DNA from 2 places in the Hydrogenophaga sp. L310 genome. Region 1 is predicted to be linked to the other one. Evidence: riboswitches for the same ligand, from Rfam matches in the RefSeq annotation. Region 1 holds a riboswitch; the other holds the start of a gene.
The links. Region 1 has a riboswitch for S-adenosylhomocysteine ahead of metH (methionine synthase). Riboswitches for the same ligand answer to the same signal wherever they lie in the genome.
Positions count from the first base shown of each region.

Region 2: linked by a shared signal. The riboswitch ahead of ahcY (adenosylhomocysteinase) and the one ahead of metH (methionine synthase) in region 1 are both predicted to bind S-adenosylhomocysteine.

Region 1 is NZ_JBVPZA010000008.1:62,068-69,103, forward strand. It holds gene AC0GNO_RS14435 (D-hexose-6-phosphate mutarotase) at 1-501, shown strand, start outside; gene AC0GNO_RS14440 (hypothetical protein) at 452-1,183, opposite strand; partial or broken gene AC0GNO_RS14445 (DUF7577 domain-containing protein) at 1,196-1,372, opposite strand; gene metH (methionine synthase) at 1,509-4,205, opposite strand; S-adenosyl-L-homocysteine riboswitch at 4,266-4,385, opposite strand; gene AC0GNO_RS14455 (sigma-54-dependent Fis family transcriptional regulator) at 4,450-6,045, shown strand; gene AC0GNO_RS14460 (hypothetical protein) at 6,144-6,362, shown strand; gene AC0GNO_RS14465 (hypothetical protein) at 6,542-7,036, opposite strand, start outside.
Region 2 is NZ_JBVPZA010000003.1:53,464-60,499, reverse strand. It holds gene AC0GNO_RS06940 (O-acetylhomoserine aminocarboxypropyltransferase/cysteine synthase family protein) at 1-1,103, opposite strand, end outside; gene AC0GNO_RS06935 (septal ring lytic transglycosylase RlpA family protein) at 1,144-1,707, opposite strand; gene metF (methylenetetrahydrofolate reductase [NAD(P)H]) at 1,745-2,575, opposite strand; gene AC0GNO_RS06925 (TlyA family RNA methyltransferase) at 2,614-3,381, opposite strand; gene ahcY (adenosylhomocysteinase) at 3,388-4,824, opposite strand; S-adenosyl-L-homocysteine riboswitch at 4,893-4,980, opposite strand; gene AC0GNO_RS06915 (HAD-IIB family hydrolase) at 5,035-5,844, shown strand; gene AC0GNO_RS06910 (MFS transporter) at 5,906-7,036, shown strand, end outside.

The DNA.
Region 1 (7,036 bases):
CTGCGGCTATCGCTGAGCACGCGCAACACGGGCGGGGCACCCTTCGCCATCACGCAGGCGCTGCACACCTACCTCGCCGTGAGCGATGTGGCGCAAACCACCGTGAACGGGCTCGACGGCTGCCGCTACCTGGACAAGGCCGCCGGCGCCCACGGCGCGATCACACAGCAGCAAGGCGCGGTGCGCTTCGCGGGCGAAGTGGACCGCATCTACACCGGGGCACCCGCCGAACTGGACATCGTGGATGGCGCTTCAGGCCATACGCTGCGCATCAGCGCCGAGGGCAGCCGCACCGCCGTGGTGTGGAACCCGGGGGCGGCGCTGGCGGCCGGCATGGCCGACCTGGCGGACGGCGACTACCGGCGCTTTGTCTGCGTGGAAACCGCCAACGCGGCGGACGAGGTGGTGACGCTGCCACCCGGCGGCGAGCACCGGCTGGTGGCCCAGATGTTCACTGTGCCGACGCGCTTCGGCGGTCCTCTTCCATCTCACGGAACCTGACGCAGGTCGGGTCACGGGCAAACGACGCTTTGCCGCACTCGCGCAGGCGACACAGGTCCCGGGTGAAAAAGTTGCTGCTGCTGGCGCAGGCGAGTTCCACCGTGGCGGCCGGCGCCGCGGGCGGCGCGGCGGCTCCGGTTGTTGCCACCGCTGGCGTCGCCGCCGAGGGCTGTGGCGGCGATGCCGCTGTGGGTGCCGCCGGGGCGGCAGAAGCCGCTGCCGTGGCCGCCGCTGTGGCTTCGGCGCGGCGCCTGGCCAGCTCGGCGCGCCGGTGCTGCTCCGCCGCCGCGGCCGCGCGCTGTTGCTCCAGCGCTGCGGTGTGTGCCCGGTCCTCGCGCTCCAGGCGTTCCAGCGACAGCCGCAGGCGCTCGGCCTCCGAGAGGTGCGCCGCGTCGCCGGGCGCCGGTAAGGTGTCGGCGAGGTCCACCGTGACGAACCCTCCGGGGGCTGCCTGGGTCTGCGCCGGGGCCAGCGCCGCAGGTCCTTTCGCTGGCGCCGGTGCGGTGGCCTCGGGCGTGGCGGCCCGCGATGCCGACCCGCTGGTGTGGCTCAGCTTCCACCAGGTGCCGACGCCCGCGAGCACCAGCACCAGCCCCCAGAGCACCACCTTCCGTTTCGCGGCACCCGCGGCCGGCAACGCCGGCATCGAACGGTGCGACGCAGAAGCGGGCAAGAGGGGCACACCGCAAGCCTGACAAAACCGGGCGGTGGCCGGGTTGTTCGTCTGACAGGCCGGGCAGACGGGCTTCGATGGCAGGGGGCGCGTGTGAGCCGCATGGGGCACGGCAACCGGTGCCAGGGGCGCAGTGCATCCCCGGCAAAACCTTGCCCTGTCCCGGTTCTCCGCACCGCACGCCTGACACACCACCATGGTTCATCCACCCGCTGAAGCTCAGGGCGCTTTCTAGCACGGCGTGCGACAGGTGCACAACCGCCGGCGTGCCAGCGGGTGAATCACTGGCGCGGGCGGTTGGTCGGCGCCCGGAACGGACGTCCGGTCGGGGTGCTCAGAGGTTGGTGCCGAGCCAGCGCTTGAGCTCACCCTCGGCCACGCCGCTGCGCTGCGCCAGGTCCTGCACCTGGTCATCGCCCAGCTTGCCGACGTTGAAGTAGGTGCTGTCGGGGTGGCTCAGGTAGAAGCCGCTGACGCTGGCGGCGGGCGTCATGGCGAGGCTTTCGGTCAGGGCCATGCCGATCTCGTCGGCCTGCAGCAGCGCGAACATCGCGCGCTTGACCGAGTGGTCCGGGCAGGCCGGGTAGCCGGGCGCGGGGCGGATGCCCTGGTACTTCTCCTTGATCAGGTCTTCGCTACCGAGCGCTTCATCGGCCGCGTAGCCCCAGAGGTCGGTGCGCACGCGGTGGTGCAGGCACTCGGCGAAGGACTCGGCCAGGCGGTCGGCCAGCGCCTTGAACAGGATGGCGTTGTAGTCGTCGTGCGCATCGAGGAACTGCTGCTCTTTCTTCTCGGCGCCCAGGCCGGCGGTGACGGCGAACAGGCCCACGTAGTCGTCGGCCACGCCCTTGGGCGCCACGAAGTCGGCCAGGCAGCGGCTCGGGCGCATGACGCCGTCCACGTCCTGCTTCTCGGTCTGCTGGCGCAGGCCGTGCCAGGTGAGCGCGACCTGGCTGCGGGTTTCGTCGGTGTAGAGCTGGATGTCGTCGTCGTTCACCGTGTTGGCCGGGTAGAGGCCGATCACGCCGTTGGCGCTGAGCCAGCGGCCTTCGATGATCTTCTTCAGCATGGCCTGCGCGTCGGCAAACACCTTGCGCGCCTGCTCGCCCACCACTTCATCTTGCAGGATGGCGGGGTACGGGCCGGCCAAATCCCAGGTCTGGAAGAACGGCGCCCAGTCGATGTATTTCGCGATCTCGGCGAGGTCGAAGTTCTTGAACTGGCGCTTGCCGATGAACTTGGGTTGGGTGGGTTTGAAGCTGGCCCAGTCGATCGGTGTCTTGTTGGCGCGCGCCTTGTCCAGCGGCCACAGCGTGACCTGCTTCTTGTTGGCGTGTTGTGTGCGCACCTTGTTGTAGTCGGCGTTGAGCTCGGCGATGTAGGTCGCAGCCTGGTCGCTCAGCAGGCCCTGCGCCACGCTCACGCTGCGCGACGCGTCCGGCACGTACACCACAGGGCCGCTGTAGTGCGGCGCGATCTTCACGGCGGTGTGCACGCGGCTGCAGGTGGCGCCGCCGATCAGCAGCGGGATCTGCTTCTCGCGGAAGTGCGCGTCCTTCTCCATCTCGCTGGCCACGTACTGCATCTCTTCGAGGCTGGGCGTGATCAGGCCCGAGAGGCCCACGATGTCCGCGCCCTCTTCCCTGGCCTTGGCCAGGATCTCGTGGCAGGGCACCATCACGCCCATGTTCACGACCTCGAAGTTGTTGCACTGGAGCACGACGGTGACGATGTTCTTGCCGATGTCGTGCACGTCGCCCTTGACGGTGGCGATGACGATCTTGCCCTTGGTCTTCACGTCCTGGCCGGCGGCGGCCTGGGCCAGCTTTTCGGCTTCGATGTAGGGCAGCAGGTGGGCCACGGCCTGCTTCATCACGCGCGCGCTTTTCACCACCTGCGGCAGGAACATCTTGCCCTGGCCGAACAGGTCGCCGACCACGTTCATGCCGTCCATCAGCGGGCCTTCGATCACGTTCAGCGGGCGGCCGCCGTCGCGCTCGATCTCGCGCCACATTTCCTCGGTGTCTTCGCTGATGAACTCGTTCATGCCGCGCACCAGCGCGTGGCTCAGGCGCTCGCGGATCGGCAGCGCGCGCCACTCGTTCTTCTTGCTGTCGTCCTTGGCCGCACCCTTGGCGTTTTCGGCCACTTCAACGAGCCGCTCGCCGGCGTCGGGCCGGCGGTTCAAGACCACGTCTTCCACCCGCTCGCGCAGTTCGGGCTCCAGCTCGTCGTACACGCCCACCATGCCGGCGTTGACGATGCCCATGTCCATGCCGGCTTTGATGGCGTGGTACAGGAACACGGTGTGGATGGCCTCGCGCACCGGGTCGTTGCCGCGGAAGCTGAACGACACGTTGGACACGCCGCCGCTCACCTTGGCACCCGGCAGGTGTTGCTTGATCCAGCGCGTGGCGTTGATGAAATCGACCGCGTAGTTGTTGTGCTCTTCGATGCCGGTGGCAATCGCAAAAATGTTGGGGTCGAAGATGATGTCTTCGGGCGGAAAGCCGACCTCGTCCACCAGGATGCGGTAGGCGCGCTCGCAGATCTCGATCTTGCGTTGATAGGTATCGGCCTGGCCCTTTTCGTCGAAGGCCATCACCACCGCGGCGGCGCCGTAGCGCTTGACCAGCCCGGCCTGGCGCTTGAACTCGTCCACGCCCTCTTTCATGCTGATCGAGTTGACGACGCCCTTGCCCTGCACGCAGCGCAGACCGGCCTCGATCACCTCCCACTTCGAGCTGTCCACCATCACCGGCACGCGCGCGATGTCGGGCTCGCCAGCGATCAGGTTCAGGAACTTCACCATCGCGGCCTTGCTGTCGAGCATGGCCTCGTCCATGTTGATGTCGATCACCTGCGCGCCGTTTTCCACCTGCTGGCGCGCCACGGCCAGCGCCTGCTCGTACTCGCCGTTCAGGATCATGCGGGCGAAGGCCTTGGAGCCGGTGACGTTGGTGCGCTCGCCCACGTTGACGAACAGGCTGCCTTCGCCGATGCGCAGCGGCTCCAGGCCGGACAGCAGCATGGGGGGAACGGGTACGGAAGAAATCACGTCGGACATGGGGCTCACCAGAAAGGGTTCTGAAACTGGTGAGCGCCGTTGGGGCCGGTCTGGCCGGCAGGGCGATGAAAGCCCGGACTCTCAAGCCTGACACCGGCCCCGACACAAGCGCGTCGGGGTGGCGCTGCAGCGCTCCTTGAGAGGCCATGATTTTAGCCGCCAACCGCCAGCGCACGCATCTGGTGCGATGTTTGCTAGCTCCCCGGGCATGCCCCCCCACCGCACCGACCCCGACACCCCCGCCACCGACTGGCACGCCCAGGAGCTGCTGCTCATGCGCGAGGTGATGAAGCTGGTGGGCCGCAGCCTGGCGCCGGCTTTCGTGCTGCGCGAGATGCTGCACCTCATGAGCGAGCTGCTGGGCCTGAACCGGGGCCGCATGGTGCTGGCCGACGAACCGGTGCCGGGGCAGGAGCGCACGGCCTCCGTCCGCCACGCCTACGGCCTCACCGCCCTTGAGGCGGCGCGCGGCGTGTTCCGCTGGGGCGAAGGCATCACCGGGCGGGTGCTGGCCAGCGGGTTGCCGGCCATCGTGCAGGATGTGGACGCCGAGCCGCTGTTCCTCTTTCGCACCGTCACTCGCACCGAGATGCCGCCGCAGACCGTGGCCTTCATCGCGCTGCCGATCGAGGTGAACGGCGCCACCGTCGGCGTGCTGGCCTGCCACCGCATCCGCAGCCGCCAGCGCCACCTGAACGACGACCTGGCGCTGCTGCGCATCCTGGCCACGCTGGCCGGCCAGCTGCTGCAGCTGGAGCAGCTGGTGGCCGAAGAGCGGCGCCAACTGGCCGCGCGCAACGAAGCGCTGGAGCACGCGCTCGACGTGGGCAGCGCGCGCTACGGACTGATCGGCCGCTCGCCCGCGCTGCTGCAGGCGCTGGGCGAGCTGGAGCGCGTCTCGCAGTCGCAGGCCACGGTGCTGCTGCTGGGCGAATCGGGCACCGGCAAGGAGCTGTTTGCCCGCGCGGTGCACCTGGCCAGCGGCCGGCGCGACCAGCCTTTCATCAAGGTCAACTGTTCGGCCATTCCGGACACGCTGTTTGAATCGGAACTGTTCGGCTACGAGCGCGGTGCCTTCACCGGCGCGAGCACGGCGCGCGCGGGCTGGTTCGAGCAGGCCAACAGCGGCACCATCTTCCTGGACGAGATCGGCGAACTGCCACTGGCCATGCAGAGCAAGCTGCTGCGCACCCTGCAGGAAGGCACGCTGGTGCGCCTGGGCGGCACGCGCGAGATCCGCATCGACGTGCGGCTGGTCGCGGCCACCAACCGCGACCTGGCGCGCGAGGTGCAGGCCGGCGGCTTCCGGCAGGACCTGTATTACCGCCTCAACGTGATCCCGATCCGCCTGCCCAGCCTGCGCGAGCGGCGCGAAGACGTGCGCGCGCTGGCGCTGCATTTCGTGAGCCGCGCCAACCAGGCGCACCAGCGCAACGTCAACCTCGCGCCCGACGCGCTGGCGCGGCTGGAAGCGCACGACTGGCCCGGCAACATCCGCGAGCTGGGCAATTTGATCGAGCGCCTGGTGCTGCTGGCCGACCACACGCTGGTGACGGCCGCGGCGCTGGAGCGCTTCATGCCCGAGGCGCTGGCCGACGCGGCGCCCGCCTCGGCCCCGATCGCGCCCGCCCAGCCCGCCGGCGCCGGGCTGGTGCGCGACTACCAAAGCGCGGGCTCACACAACGCGCAGACCCTGCAAGAAGCGCTGACCCGCCACCAGGGCAACCAGTCGCGCGCGGCGCAAAGCCTGGGGCTCACGCTGCGGCAGTTTGGCTACCGGCTGAGGAAGGCGGGTTTGCGGTGAAGGGCCGGGGTGAAGGCCTGGAGTGAAAGCCCGCGCCAGCGATCTGTGACAGCATCTGTGCCATTCCCCAAGACCCCCAAGACCGATCCGAAGCCGCCATGAAAACAATCGACGAGATGCTGCACCTGGCATTGCTGACGCCCGACGAGCACCAACAGATCAGCCGCTGGATCGCTCAGGCCGACACGCCCGACGAGATTTTGAAGATGCCGCCCTTGCTGTGGCGGGCCGTCGAACGGGCCAGCGCTGTGATGGGCATCGACGAAGACCTGATGCGCCCGCCTGCGCTGGATGCTGACGACCTGGTTTGCCGATAGACGACGGGCTGAACGGATTGCGTGCCGATTCATCTGCAAAGACGGTCGGGGTGAGCATGTCACTCACGGCCCAGAGCAAACAACAGTTGATGAACGTAAAAAAGTGTGAAGTACATCGGCCGTGAGGAGTACTGTGCTTTACCTGTACCGCCCTTACCCGAATTTCCAATTCCATCAAGCTATAGCGCAATGAGATTACGTAAAAATCCCTTTGCATAGTCTATGTCAATCTCAGCCCGGGGCTTTCGGATAATAGATTCGATGGTCCTGCCTTCAAACTGCGATACGCCTCGCGAGTTCCGACCACTCCAGTGCTTTAGCAAGATCGTTGACGCGAGCAAATCAGCCTGGAACATGGACACCAGTACTGTGTTCGCGATCCTCGCCGGATCGACACCTACGAAATAGAACATGAATACGGTCTTTTCGGTGGCCAGAAATTCCAATATTTTATCAAGGTTGTAGGCCTTTGGATTCGATGATAGCACCATGATTTTGGTCTTCACGTCAGTCTCGGTGACGTATTCTTCGAAGATTCGTTGATAGTCGCCGAGGGTATTATTGGTTTTGAAAGCCGGGATGCCTTTCGATGTTTCCCGATTTTGCAAAGTTGTAATGAGCTGCTGACGCAAGGCATCATCCTCGCCCGCAATAAGATACTCGATAATACGACC
Region 2 (7,036 bases), on a different contig from region 1:
TTCACCAGGCGCGTGAACAGCATCAGTGCGTCCTGGAAACGCGCGCCGGCTGCGATCGCATCGCTGGACTTCAGGCCGAAGCTGATGATGCCGGACGCCTTGCCGTCCATGTATTTCTGCACCAGCGCGTGGTCCTTGTGGTCGGGCAGGCCAGCGTAGTTCACCCAGTCCACCTTGGGGTGGTTCTGCAGGTGCGTCGCCACCTTGACCGCGTTGTCGCAGATGCGGTCCATGCGCAACGCCAGGGTCTCGATGCCCTGCAGGATCTGGAACGCGTTCATGGGCGAGAGCGCTGCGCCCATGTTGCGCAGGGGCACCACGCGGGCGCGCCCGATGTAGGCGGCAGCGCCCAGCGCTTCGGTGTAGACCACGCCGTGGTAGCTCACGTCGGGCTCGTTCAGGCGTTTGAAGCGGGCTTTGTGTTCCGCCCAGGGGAACTTGCCACTGTCGACGATGGCGCCGCCGATGGTGGTGCCGTGGCCGCCCAGGTATTTGGTCAGCGAGTGCACCACGATGTCGGCGCCGTGCTCGAACGGGCGGCACAGGTAAGGGCTGGTCACGGTGTTGTCCACGATCAGCGGCACGCCGGCGGCGTGGGCCACGGCGGCCAGCGCGCCGATGTCGGTCACGTTGCCCAGCGGGTTGCCCACCGATTCGCAGTAGATCGCCTTGGTGCGCTCGTCGATCAGCGCGGCGAACGCGGCCGGGTCGCGCGGGTCGGCGAAACGCACGGTGATGCCCTGCTGCGGGAAGGTGTGGGCGAACAGGTTGTAGGTGCCACCGTAGAGCGTGGAGGCCGAGACGATGTTGTCGCCGGTTTCGGCAATGGTCTGGATCGCGGCCGTGATGGCCGCCATGCCCGAGGCCATGGCCAGCGCCCCCACGCCGCCTTCGAGCGCGGCCAGGCGCGCTTCGAGCACGCCATTGGTGGGGTTCATGATGCGGCTGTAGATGTTGCCGGCGACCTTGAGGTCGAACAGATCGGCGCCGTGCTGCGTGTCGTCGAACGCGTAGGCCACGGTCTGGTAGATCGGCACCGCCACCGCCTTGGTGGTGGGGTCGGGGGTGTAACCGCCGTGCACGGCGATGGTTTCGATTTTCATGTGGCGGGTCTCCTGGATGGGTTGTTGCGATCGCTCGCGCTCATTCTCTCAGCAGCTCCACCACGCTCACCCCGCGGTGGCGCACACCCAGGGCGGTGATCGCGGCCTGGCTGAGATCGATGATGCGCTTGTGTGTGTAGGGCCCCCGGTCGTTGATGCGCACCACCACTTCCTTGCCGGTGTGCATGCTGCGCACCCGCACCTTGGTGCCGAACGGCAGGGTCTTGTGCGCCGCCGTGAAAGTGTGCATGTCGTAGCGTTCACCGCTGGCCGTGCGCCGGCCGTGGAAACGTTTCCCGTACCAGGACGCCATCCCTTTGTCGATCAGCTTGTCCGGAACCGATGGTGCCGCGAGCGGACCGTCCGACGAAGGGCTCTCACTGACGCCAGGCGGGGGCATTTCAAGTGCCGCCGAGGGCGTCAGTGGGATTCCCGCCCGACCCACAGCTTGCGCGGGTTCGGCGCTGAATGCGGTATCCGCCTGCTGACCAACTGGAGCATCCCGCTGCACGGGCGCAGGCACGGCGCAAGCGGTCAGCAGCGCGGCCAGCAGGACAGGCGCCAGATGCCGGCGAACTGCGGGGTGTTTCCAGGTGTGGGGCATGGTGTTTCCTCTCTGCATTCCGGGCCAGCCCCCGACCTTAACCCAGCTCAAGACGCTTCACGATCTCCAGCGTCGCCACGCTCTGGTTCATGGTGTAGAAGTGCAGTGCGGGCACACCGGCGTTGCGCAGCTGGTCACACAGGTCGGTGACCACGTCCAGGCCAAAGGCCTTGATGGAAGCGGTGTCGTCGCCGTAAGCCTGCAGGCGCAGACGGATCCAGCGCGGGATCTCGGCGCCGCAGGCGTCGGAGAAGCGCATCAGCTGGGTGGAGCTGGTGATCGGCATGATGCCCGGCACCACCGGCACGTCGACCCCGAGCTTGTGCGCCTCGTCCACGAAGCGGAAGTAGGCGTCGCTGTTGTAGAAGTATTGCGTGATGGCCGAGTCGGCGCCGGCGCGCACCTTGGTGACGAAGGCCTGCAGGTCGGACTCGGGCGACTTCGCCTGCGGGTGCACTTCGGGGTAGGCAGCCACCTCGATGTGAAAGTCGCGCCCGGTCTCGGCGCGGATGAACGCCACGAGGTCGCTCGCATAGTGGAACTCGCCGCCGATGCCATAACCGCTGGGCAGATCACCGCGCAGCGCCACCAGGCGCTTGACACCCATGGCCTTGAGCGTAACCAGCTGCTCGCGCACGCTGGCCTGGGTGGCACCGATGCAGGAGAAGTGCGAGGCGGCGGCCACCCCCTCGGCCAGGATGGCGCCCACGGTGTCGAAGGTGCCCTGCTGCGTGGAGCCGCCGGCGCCGTAGGTGACCGAGCAGAATTCGGGCTTCTGCCCATACAGCTGCTGGCGCACGGCGCGCAGTTTCTCGGCGCCTTCGGGCGTCTTGGGCGGGAAGAATTCAAAACTCACTGGCAACGCCATGGTGATTCCTTGTCGAGCGTCGGGTCCACGGGACGGCTTCAGGCCGCCCGCTTCGCCCAGACGAAAAATTCGCGGTTGCCGTCACCGCCGGTGATGGCACTTTCAAAATAGTCCAACAGCGTCAGGCCGTTGTCCACGCAGGCCAGCGCGATGCGCTCGCGCACCAGCACATAGCTCGCCGCGTCCTTCACCAGGCCACCCTTGCCGATCTGGCCCGGTTGCAGTTCGAACTGCGGCTTGACCAGCATCAGCAGGCTGCCTTGTGGTTTGAGCAGCGGCACGATGGCCGGCCAGACCAGCGTCTGCGAGATGAACGACAGGTCGCCCACGATCAGGTCGAAGGGCGCTGCCGCCTGTGCACCACCAGACGCCACCAACTGCTCGGCCGTGAGTTCGCGCGCGTTGCACTTTTCGATGCAGACCACCCGCGCATCGCTGCGCAGCTTCGGGTGCAACTGACCCTGCCCCACGTCCAGGCCCACCACCTGGGCGGCACCGCGCTGCAGCAGGCAGTCGGTGAAACCACCGCTGCTCTGCCCCACGTCCAGACAACGCAACCCCGTCGCATTGATGCCGCAGTGCAGGAGCGCGCCGTCCAGCTTGAGCCCGCCGCGCGACACGAAGCGCGACTCCGCCGTGTCCAGCAGCTCCAGCTCCACCGTCTCGCGCAGTTCGTCACCGTTTTTGCTCACGGCCTTCCAGTCGCCACCGGGCACCCGCCAGCGCACCCCGGCAGCGATCAGCCGCTGGGCCTGCGAGCGCGAAGCGGCCAACCCTCGCTCGACGAGCAACTGGTCAGCGCGCATCGGCGATCAATAGCGGTAAGAGTCCGGCTTGTACGGACCTTGCTTCGGCACACCGATGTACGCCGCCTGCTCGTCGCTCAGCTCGCTCAGCATCGCGCCGACCTTCTTCAGGTGCAGACGGGCGACCTTCTCGTCCAGGTGCTTGGGCAGCACGTAGACCTTGCCGTTTTCGTAGAAGTCGCTGTGCGTGAACAGCTCGATCTGCGCAATCGTCTGGTTGGCAAACGAAGACGACATCACGAAGCTCGGGTGGCCGGTGCCGCAGCCCAGGTTCACCAGGCGGCCCTTGGCCAGCAGGATGATCTTCTTGCCGTCCGGGAAGATCACGTGGTCCACCTGGGGCTTGATCTCTTCCCACTGGCACTTCTCTTCCAGCTGGGCGACCTGGATCTCGTTGTCGAAGTGGCCGATGTTGCAGACGATGGCCTGGTCCTTCATGGCGGCCATATGGTCGAAGGTGATCACGTCGCGGTTGCCGGTGGTGGTCACGAAGATGTCGGCCTTGTCGGCGGCGTACTCCATGGTCACGACCTTGTAGCCTTCCATCGCAGCCTGCAGGGCGTTGATGGGGTCGATCTCGGTCACCCACACCTGGGCGCTCAGGGCGCGCAGGGCCTGGGCCGAGCCCTTGCCCACGTCGCCGTAACCGGCCACGCAGGCGACCTTGCCGGCGATCATCACGTCGGTGGCGCGCTTGATGCCGTCCACCAGCGATTCGCGGCAGCCGTAGAGGTTGTCGAACTTGCTCTTGGTCACCGAGTCGTTCACGTTGATGGCGCGGAACATCAGACTGCCCTTGACCGACATTTCCTTCAGGCGGTGCACACCCGTGGTGGTTTCTTCGGTCACACCGATGATCTGGGCGCTCTTGCGGCTGTACCAGGTGCTGTCTTCGGCCAGCTTGGCCTTGATGGCGGCGAACAGGACGCGTTCTTCTTCGCTGCCCGGGTTGGCCAGCACGCTCTGGTCCTTCTCGGCCTGCTTGCCCAGGTGCATCAGCAGCGTGGCGTCGCCGCCGTCGTCCAGGATCATGTTCGGGCCTTCGCCTTCGCTGCCCTTGGGGCCGAAGTCGAAGATGCGGTGGGTGTAGTCCCAGTAGTCGGTCAGGGTCTCGCCCTTGACGGCGAACACCGGCGTGCCGGCGGCGGCGATCGCGGCGGCGGCGTGGTCCTGCGTGGAGAAGATGTTGCACGACGCCCAGCGCACTTCGGCGCCCAGCGCTTGCAGGGTCTCGATCAGCACGGCCGTCTGGATGGTCATGTGCAGCGAGCCGGTGATGCGCGCGCCCTTGAGCGCCTGCTTGGGTGCGAACTCTTCGCGGATGGCCATCAGGCCGGGCATCTCGGTTTCGGCGATGCGGATTTCCTTGCGGCCCCAGTCGGCCAGGCCGATGTCGGTGATGACGCAGTCGGCGTTGACGGCGTTGGGAATGCGTGCGTTCATGGTTCGCTCCAGATGAGGTTGGCAATAACCACTGGACGCGGGGGCAAAAAAAAGCCCATCGCACGTTCAGTGGATGAGCGTCGTTGCATGGATTTCCGAGCCTCACGCCCCGCGCTGACCGGTGGTCAGGGGTGCGCTGCAACGCTCCTCGGATCACATGATTCTACCGCAGACGGGCTTTTTGCGCATCTGCGAAACTCTTCAGCCTTTATGCCTCATCTCACCCTTTCCGACTGGCCGGCGGCCGCGCGCAGCCACATCCACGGTGTGCTCACCGACATCGACGACACCCTCACCACCGGGGGGGCGATCACGCCGGACGCGCTGGCCGCCCTGCAAGCCCTGCGCGCAGCGGGCCTGCCGGTGTTCGCCATCACCGGCAGGCCCGCGGGCTGGAGCGAAGCCTTTGCGCTGGACTGGCCGGTGAACGCCATCGTGGCGGAAAACGGCGCTGTCGCGCTGTCACGCGACCCGGGCGGCACGCTGCACAAGACCTACCTGCAGGACACCGCAACACGGCAAACCAACTTCGAACGCCTGCAGGCGGTGGCGCAGCGCATCCTGAGCGAGCTGCCGCAGACCCGCCTGTCGCAGGACAGCCCCGGGCGCGAGACCGACATCGCCATCGACCACAGCGAGTTCGCGCAGCTGGACGGTGCGACCATCGCGCAGGTGGTGCGCCTGATGCAGGCGGGCGGCCTGCATGCCACGGTGAGTTCCATCCACGTCAATGGCTGGATCGGCGAACACGACAAACTGGCGGGCGCGCGCTGGGTGGTGCGCGAACAGCTCGGCCGGAATCTGGACGCCGAGCCCGAGCACTGGGTCTACGTCGGCGACTCGACCAACGACGCGGTCATGTTCGGCCACTTCCCGCACAGCGTGGGCGTGGCCAACGTGGCGCGGTTCTGGGACCGGCTCGACCACCGCCCGCGCTATGTGACCCGGAGCGAGCGTGGTGCCGGCTTTGCCGAGGTGGTGCAGGCCCTGCTGGATGGCCGCGAGGGAAGGACCGCATGAGCCCCCGTCCGGCCGTTCCGAAAGGGACTCGCAGCGCAGCCCGAAGGGCGGAGCCTGCCCGATGAGCGGACACCCGCTGCCGCCCGGCCACGGCGGCCTGGCCCTGCCCGCATCACCCCCCTCGCAGGCCCGCCTCGGCCTGGTGGCCATCTTTGGCTCCACCTTCTTTGAGCTGGTGGGCTACTTCATGCTCATGCCGCTGCTGCTGTTGCGCCTCAAGGGCGACGGTGTGTCCAACGCGCTGGCGGGCCTGCTGGCGGCCACGGGCTGGGTGGGCGTGTTCGCCATCACGCCGTTTGCCTCGGCGATCACGCAGCTGCTGGGGCGGCGCCCCACGCTGTGGCTGGCGGCGCTGGTGCCGGTGCTCAGCACGACCGGGTTTCTGTTCACCCGCTGGCTGCCCGCCTGGTTTGTGTTCGAGTTCGTCGCCGGCGCGGCGTCGGGCCTGCGCTGGGTGCTGGCCGAGGCGGTGGTGGCCGAGTTCGCGCCACCGCAGCGGCGCGGGCGCCTGGTGGGCCTGTTTGAAACCATGGTGGGCACCACCTTCGTCATCGGACCCGCGCTGCTCGCCACCGTGGGCGCGCAGAGCCCGGTGGCGCTGTGGATCGTGCTTGCCAGCATGACCCTCGGCCTGCTGTGGAGCCTGTTGATCCCGAGGCTGCCGGGCGCCACGGATGCCCACAGCGCCCGTGTGGGCCTGCAAGGCGTGTGGCACGCGCTGCGCGCGCACCCGCTGATCATGACGGTGGGTTTCGTCGGTGGTTTCTTCGAAAGTGGGCTCACATCCATCCTGCCGCTGTACGGCCTGAGTCTGGGGCTGGGCGTGACGGCGGCGGCCTTGCTGGTCTCGGCCAGTGGCCTGGGCAGCGCGCTCATGATGCTGCCCGCCGGGCTGCTGGCCGACCGCTTGGGCGCCCTCCCACGCTGGGGTGACCCGCGCAGCGCCCGCCTCGCGCTCATGCGTTGGTGCGCGCTCGTCACGCTGGCTGCCACGGCGCTGATCCCTTTTGTCGCGGGCACGCCCTGGCTGGCGGCGGCGGTGGCGTTTTCATGGGGCGGCGCCGGCGGCAGCCTCTACACGCTGGCGATGATCGACATCGGCTCGCGCGAAGAAGGCATCACCCTGGTCAACAGCACCGCCGTGCTGGTGCTGTCGTACACCCTGGGCGGCGTGCTGGCGCCCGCGCTGGGT